Sediminitomix flava: one gene and its partner. The protein of the gene in region 1 interacts with the protein of each later gene in a pairwise test. Links are inferred from orthologs where the notes say so. Each region holds a gene or a part of one and is shown on either strand. Other genes may lie near its edges.

Region 1 (3,118 bases):
TTGTTGCTTCTTCTTCTAATCGATCTTTCTCGATAGGTACAACACCTAAATGTTCACAAACCAAACCTCCTCCAAGGTTAGCTATTTCAGCAACTTTATCAACTGACATTCCTAGTGCCAAACAAGCCGATGCAATACTGATTACTGTATCTCCAGCACCAGACACATCTGCTATTTCTCTACGATGTGCAGGAATATGATATTCATTTTCAAAATCAGTAATATAAACTCCATGCTCTGAAAGAGTAATCATTGCAGAATCCACATTCATTTCATTCTTCAATGCTTTGGTTGCCGATTTTACATCTGCAAGAACATCTGAAGTAGGCTGATAATTTAACCCCTCCATCAACTCTTTCAAATTGGGTTTAAAAAGTGTAGCTCCACCATAAGAAAGAAAGTTTCTTTTCTTTGGATCTACAGTAGTAGGAATATTCTCTTCTTTAGCGAAAGCAATAATTTCTTGAATCAAATTTTCATGAAGAACCCCTTTATCGTAATCCTCAAAAATGATAATATCAATCTTTTTAGAAGCTACAATTTTTTTAAGTTGAGCAATTAAGCTCTCTGATTCTCCATCGGAAATCTGATGACTCATCTCTTGATCAAGCCTTAGCATCTGCTGAGAGCCCGCCAAAATTCTATGTTTAACAGTTGTAATTCTGTCAGCACTCTGAATAATGCCTTCAGAACTCATACCATCTTCCTCCAACAATTGACTTAAGATACGTCCATCCTCATCTTCACCTACTATAGCACAAAGAATAGGGTTTGCTCCAAGTGCTTTAATGTTCCTAGCAACATTAGCGGCTCCTCCAAGTCTATTTTCCCTTTTTTCTGCATTTACAACAGGCACAGGTGCTTCAGGTGAAATTCTACTTACCTTTCCCCACAAATATGAATCGATCATTACATCACCTACGATCAAGACATTCAACTGATTGAAGGCTTCAAAATATTCGCTAACTGTCATAGTTTAGTTCTATTTCTCCTCGTCCAAATCTTACAGTGAGGAGTGACAATAAAAATTCTTATTTCTTTCTAAAAGCCAAAAATAAGAATATCCGTAAAACAACAAGATGTTTTACGGATACATTTGTATTATTCTATATTCTTAAGCAAGTTTTTCTAAAGCCGATTTGATACGACTACAAGCCTCTTTTAGCTCTTCATCAGAAGCAGCAAAAGAAATTCTTAGGCATTTTGGCGCACCAAATGAACCACCATCTACTACTGAAACATGAGCTTCATTCAACAAATACATGGTAAGGTCAACAGAATTCTCAATTTTAGTATCTCCAAAAGATTTTCCGAAGAAAGCACTTACATCTGGAAAAATATAGAATGCCCCTTGTGGTAAATTTGTCTTAATACCATCAATTTCATCCAATAAAGATTTCACTAAATCTCTTCTTCTGAGATAAGCATCTTTCATTTTATTCGTCTCATCCAATGGTCCTGTAACTGCAGTAATTGCTGCTGCTTGAGTGATTGCACAAGTTCCAGAAGTTACTTGACCTTGAATTTTATTACATGCCTTAGCCACTTCTAGAGGAGCAGCAATATAACCTAGTCTCCACCCTGTCATGGCATGACCTTTTGAGAAGCCATTCACAATGATCGTTCTCTCTTTCATCCCCTCGATAGCTGCCATTGAAGCATGCTCTCCTCCAAAGTTGATGTATTCATAAATCTCATCTGAAATCACAAAGATTTCTGGATAATCTTTCAGTACCTCAGCCAAAGCTTCTAATTCTTCCTTCGTGTAAACCGAACCAGTAGGGTTACAAGGAGAAGAATACATGATTGCCTTTGTCTTAGGTGTAATAGCAGCTCTCAATTGCTCTGGAGTCACTTTGAAATCTTTTTCAAGACTACCTTCCACAAGCACAGGTACTCCTTCGGCAAGTTTTACTTGCTCTACATAAGTCACCCAATAAGGTGTAAATACGATAACTTCATCATCTTTATTTACAACACTCAAAAGTACATTAATAAGTGACTGTTTAGCTCCTGTTGACACTACAATGTTTTCCGCTTTGTAGTCCAGACCATTATCTCTCTTTAATTTACTTGCAATTCCTTCTCGAAGGGCAGGATAACCTGGTACTGGAGTATATTTAAAGTGATTGCCTGACTGGATAGCTTCAACTGCGGCATCTTGAATAAATTGAGGTGTTTTAAAATCTGGCTCACCTAAAGTTAGTTTGATAACATCATGCCCTTGTGCTTGAAGTTCTCTAGCTTTTACAGCCATTGCAATTGTTGCAGATTCTGCCAATACATTTAAACGATCAGCTAATTGTGGTGTTGATCCTTGATTCATTTTATGTAGTGTTTCGTTTTTGCCTTTTCCTGAGCTCAAAAATAAAAGGATTTCGTTGATCTCTTCTATTTTTTATGAAAATGAAACACGGATAAGTCAAATTCAACAGAATCCTAACAGGACTTAAATAGGGATTTGATCCGATTTCCTACAGTCTTGATCATCTAAAACAAAAACTAGGTGATGTTTAGATTTAAAGATTTTAGTTTTTACATAATAATCATGCTCGCATGATATCAATCTAATTTTATACCCTGCCTTAGTCAAACTAGTACGAACAGCTGTGCTTGCTTCTATTCTAGAAATCACTTGTTCATCTGTTTTTTCACTCTCTCTTTGAATTTCAATTACGGTTGGAATATATTCTCTGTCTTCATTCACAACTTCTATCAGAACCACTGAATTTGAGGATGAATGATAGAAAAAGGAAAATAATATTATTAGAAGATAGTGCATAGTAAAAGGATTTTTGGCTAATGATGGATTAAAAAGAAGAGAAGTTGATAGTCTAGTACTCTAGTAGGGATATTTGTACGTATTGTTACAAGGCTTTCATAAAATTGCCTTTCTCTAATTTATCGATTATCAACGGCAATAAATATTCATAATCTATGAAAAGATGTCAAAATTATTGTAGATTCGAGCAATTAGCACATGAGTTGAGTTTACACACTTTAACTCTTCGTAAATAACACTTTTATGAAATTTTACTTAAAACCAATTCTAGCCAGTGTCATCTTAGGCGGAGCAATTTCTTGTACTGCTCCTCAAACAGAGGTGAAAACAGATGCT
Region 2 (5,123 bases), on another replicon or contig:
TCCTCGAAGAAGCGTGAATCGAGCTAATTCAAAGTTTTTCTGTCCGTAAGCTTGCGCCGTAAATCCTGTAGTTCCCATACGTAAGAATCCGAAACTCCAGTATAAAAAGTTAAAGATTATAGTCCCAAGTGCCACCGCTCCCAAGTAAACTTCAGAATCTAGATGACCTAGTAAAGCCATATCTACAAGACCTAATAGCGGTATTGTAATGTTACTGATAATGTTTGGTATAGCTAAGCGAAGAATCTGTTTGTCCATTTTTTATTCAAAATATTTCAATTGCAAAGGTATTCAAATCCTATCGCTATCACCCCATCTATTTTGAGCTAGATACACATTAAGATGAGAATTTTCATATTTTTGTTATTCATTTACACCAGAATGCTGAAATTCTGTTGTATAGTCATACAAAAATGTTAGCGCGATCATTAGCCGTTCGCCTAATTTTGAGGATTTAGTAGTTAACAGCCTAGCTTAGCAATACATGTATCTAATATTTGATACGGAAACCACAGGTTTACCGAAGAATTTTAATGCACCAATAGAAGACCTTGATAACTGGCCCCGTCTTGTCCAGTTGGCTTGGCAATTACATGATGACAAAGGTAATTTGATCAATGCAGAAAACTTGATCGTAAAACCTGAAGGATTCAGTATTCCATTTAATGCAACCAAGATTCATGGTATCACGACAGAAAGAGCGATCAATGAAGGTCATGATCTTTCTGAAGTACTTGAAATTTTTGCAAAGGATGTCGCTAGAGCTGATAAACTGATCGGTCACAATGTTATTTTCGATATCAATGTGACGGGTTCAGAGTTCTATCGTACAGGCGTAGAAAGTCAATTATTAGAAACAGGAACCATTGATACCAAAGATGTATCGGTTGATTTTTGTGCTATCCCTGGTGGGCGTGGCGGTAAATTCAAATGGCCTACGCTTACTGAGCTTCACGTTAAGTTATTTGGTGAAGAATTTGACGCAGCCCATGATGCCGCATATGACGTTCATGCAACTACCAAATGTTTCTTTGGTCTAATAGCTGAAGGTGTCGTTGAGCCTCTTAATGGTATTGCAGTTGAAGATATTGTCTATGAAGCTCCAGAACTAGACGAAGCAAACTTTGTACATCAAGAAGAGTCTGCAAGTAAAGCTGGTGGTTCTATTGATAAAGAAGCAGCTTTAGCTGAATTAAAAGATGAGCCTTTTACACACCTACATTTACATTCCCAATTCTCAATTCTTCAAGCCACTTGTGAAATCAATGCGATTGTAGATAAGGCTAAGGAAATGGGAATGACTTCTGTCGCACTTACCGATATGGGTAATATGTATGCGGCTTTCCATTTTGTAAGAGCAGCTCTTAAAGCAGATATAAAACCTATTGTAGGATGTGAATTCTTCTTATCTGAAGATCGAACAAAGCAAAAGTTTACGAAAGACAATCCAGATAGAAGGCGTACTCAGAACCTTATTGCCAAACATAAGGCAGGGTACCATAACCTTGCAAAGTTAGCTTCTGAAGCTTTCATTTCTGGATATTATGCGGGTTTTCCACGTATTGATAAGAATATTCTTGTTGAGTTTAAAGAAGGCTTAATTGCGACAACAGGCGGATTGGATAGTCCAATTAACCATCTTATTCTAAACGTAGGAGAGGAGCAAGCAGAACAAGAGTTTATTTGGTGGCTAGAAACATTCCAAGATGATTTCTATATCCAATTGATGCGTCATGGTCTTGAAGAAGAAGATTATGTAAATGGTGTTTTAATTGGTTTTGCAAAGAAATATGGCGTGAAATATTTTGCTGCAAATAATGTCTATTATATGGACAAAGAAGGAGCAAATGCCCATGATATCCTTCTTTGTGTAAAAGACGGTGAAAAGCAAGATACGCCAATTGGTAGAGGTAGAGGATTCCGTTTTGGTTTCCCAAATCAAGAGTTCTATTTCAAGTCTCCAGATGAGATGAAAGAACTCTTCTATGATTTGCCAGAAGCAATTCGTACAACCAAAGAAATTGATGATAAAATTGAAGGTTATGAGTTAGCACGTGATGTGCTACTTCCTGCCTTCGATATTCCCGATGAGTTTAAAGATCCATTGGACGATGAAGATGGAGGAAAACGAGGGGAGAATAACTACTTACGTTATTTGACTTATATCGGAGCAAAAGATCGATATGGTGAAATGACAAAAGAACTCAGAGAACGTTTAGACTTTGAGTTGATGATTATTGAGAATACAGGATATCCGGGTTACTTCCTTATTGTACAAGATTTTACGTCTAGTGCAAGAGATATGGGCGTTTCGGTTGGTCCTGGTCGTGGATCTGCTGCAGGTTCTGCTGTTGCTTATTGTATTGGTATTACCAATGTCGACCCGATCAAATATGATTTGCTATTTGAGCGTTTCTTGAATCCCGATCGTGTATCCATGCCCGATATTGATATTGACTTTGATGATGAAGGGCGTGGAGATATTATTAACTGGGTAGTTGATAAATATGGCTCAAGGCAGGTTTCTCATATCATTACTTATGGTACTATGGCTGCCAAGTCATCTATTCGTGACACAGCTAGGGTACTAGATTTACCTTTATCGGATTCGGATAGGGTAGCAAAGCTTGTTCCCGATATGAAATTGGGGAAACTCTTCAAAATGGATGATAACCAACTCCGAGAGAAACTAAACTCTGAACAAATGGAGATGGCTCGTCAATTGAAAGAGATTTCTGAACAAGACAACCTTGAAGGAAATGTACTGAATACAGCTCGTGTACTTGAAGGTTCGGTTCGTAATACGGGGATTCACGCATGTGGGGTCATCATTACTCCCGATGATATCACCAACTTTATTCCTGTATCTACGGCAAAAGATGCTGACCTTCTAGTGACTCAGTTTGATAACTCGGTGGTAGAAGATGCGGGTATGTTGAAGATGGATTTCTTAGGTTTGAAAACCTTGACCATCATCAAAGATGCCATCAAAATGATTAAGGAAAATCATGGTGTTTTAATTGATACCGATGATATTCCTCTGAATGACCACCCAACGTATAGGTTGTATCAAGGAGGTGAAACAAATGGTACATTCCAGTTTGAGTCTCCGGGTATGCAGAAGCACTTGCGCTCACTTGTTCCCGATAAGTTTGCTGATTTGATTGCGATGAACGCCTTGTATCGTCCGGGGCCTCTTGAATATATTCCAAACTTTATTGCACGTAAGCATGGTGAAGAAGAAATCACCTATGACGTGGATAAAATGGAAGAATATCTTGCGGAAACATACGGTATTACTGTCTATCAAGAGCAAGTAATGCTTCTGTCTCAGTCTTTGGCAGGTTTTACCAAAGGTGAAGCCGATATGCTACGTAAGGCTATGGGTAAGAAAATCTTTGCCTTACTAGAAAAGCTGAAGCCTAAGTTTATTGAAGGGGGAACAGAAAGAGGTCATAATCCTGAACGTCTGGAGAAAGTTTGGAAAGACTGGGAAGCATTTGCAGCTTATGCCTTTAACAAGTCTCACTCAACTTGTTATTCTGTGGTAGCTTTCCATACTGGATACTTGAAGGCGAATTATCCTTCAGAATATATGGCATCCGTTCTTACGCACAATATGAACGACATCAAGAAGGTAACCTTCTTTATGGAAGAATGTGCGAGGATGAAGATCGATGTACTTGGTCCAGATGTCAATGAATCTCGAATGGACTTTACTGTAAATGCAGAAGGTGCAATTCGATTTGGTATGGGAGCAATTAAAGGGGTTGGAGAAGGTCCTATTAATGCCATTATTGAAGAAAGAGAAAATAATGGTAGCTATAAAAATATCCATGATTTTGTAGAGCGTGTTAACCTAAAAGCAGTTAACAAAAAAGCTATGGAAGGTTTAGCTTATGGAGGTGGTTTTGATGGATTCAAAGGACTACATCGTGCACAATTTTTCCATACTCCAGAAGGTGATCGCTTAAATGGTATCGAAAAGCTATTGAGATATGGTAACCAATTCCAAGCAGAAAAGTCTTCGGCTCAGATTTCTCTTTTTGGAGCGGGTAGTGGGGTTGAAATGCCAAAACCTAAGCTTCCAGAGTGTGATAAGTGGAGTCAGTTGGTGGAATTGAGACATGAAAAAGAAGTAGTAGGTTTCTTTATCTCAGGTCATCCACTAGATATGTATAAAACTGAGATTGATAATCTTTGTGTACCACTTTCTCGTATTGATCAACACCAAAACCAAGAGATTAAGGTTGGAGGAATGCTTTCTGATGTAAGAATTTTGGAAAGTAAGAATGGTAACAAGTTTGGCTTGTTCTCACTGGAAGACTATGATGGCGTAACTGGGATGGCAATGTTTGGAGAAGCATTTAACCTCAATAAGCATATGCTGAACCCAGGTGAATTTGTATGCATTACTGGTCGAGTAAAAGAGAGTTTTAGGAATAAAGGACAATGGGAGCTTCAGCCTAAGTCAATTATGCATCTGTCTGAAATGAAAGACAAATTCATCAATTCAGTTGATCTTAGAATCAATATTGAAGATTTGAATGAAGTATTGATGAAGGAATTACTCACGCTTTTTGAAAATAACCAAGGGAAGTGTGATGTCAACTTTGAAATCATTGACCAGAAAGAGAAAATCATTCTAAATTTCTTGAATAGAAAGTTTAAAATAGATCCTTCAAATGAATTAATTTCAGGAATTGAAAATCTTGAAGGAGTAACATATAACGTACATTAAAATGTAGCTTCTACCTTTAAATTTTGGATTATAGGTAGAAGCTTTTATATTGATTAAAACTTAAATCATTAGGCTAAAAAACACTAACATCAACGATATTCTTATGAAGAAATTAATGAAGTTATTCTTTGCGTTTTCGATAATTGCAGTCACCTTTTTAAGCTCTTGTAATTCTAAAAAAGAGGGAAAAGAAAAAGTAGCGGATACTACAAATTATGCATTACCATCAGCTAATGGAGCTATTGGAGAGATTTACCTTCTTATGGACTCTGCTAAGTGGGAAGGAGAATTGGGTGCTGAAGTGAGAAAAATATTTAATGAAACAATGCCTGGTCTCTTACAAAATGAGACACGTTTCAATGTTAGTTATATCAGACCTAAA

What was found.
Region 2: the proteins of BC781_RS01630 (region 1) and dnaE interact in binary tests that used the Escherichia coli proteins (3 or more experiments, as listed by UniProt). The link is inferred for Sediminitomix flava from one-to-one orthologs.

What each region holds. Positions count from the first base shown.
Region 1 is NZ_QGDO01000001.1:438,845-441,962, forward strand. Bases 221-3,013 are described here. They hold BC781_RS01630 (pyridoxal phosphate-dependent aminotransferase), read right to left. Parts: upstream 2,327-3,013; coding sequence 1,115-2,326; downstream 221-1,114. Other genes in these bases: BC781_RS01625 (bifunctional heptose 7-phosphate kinase/heptose 1-phosphate adenyltransferase), read right to left, coding at 221-973; BC781_RS01635 (hypothetical protein), read right to left, coding at 2,450-2,782. Outside these bases: more of BC781_RS01625, read right to left, coding at 1-220; BC781_RS01640 (M13 family metallopeptidase), read left to right, coding at 3,026-3,118. UniProt on the Escherichia coli protein: Shows aminotransferase activity with methionine and histidine as substrates, and to a lesser extent also with phenylalanine.
Region 2 is NZ_QGDO01000005.1:369,190-374,312, forward strand. The notes cover bases 144-4,941. They hold dnaE (DNA polymerase III subunit alpha), read left to right. Parts: upstream 144-484; coding sequence 485-4,741; downstream 4,742-4,941. Other genes in these bases: BC781_RS18965 (MATE family efflux transporter), read right to left, coding at 144-258; BC781_RS18975 (DUF4837 family protein), read left to right, coding at 4,845-4,941. Outside these bases: more of BC781_RS18965, read right to left, coding at 1-143; more of BC781_RS18975, read left to right, coding at 4,942-5,123. UniProt on the Escherichia coli protein: DNA polymerase III is a complex, multichain enzyme responsible for most of the replicative synthesis in bacteria. This DNA polymerase also exhibits 3' to 5' exonuclease activity. The alpha chain is the DNA polymerase catalytic subunit.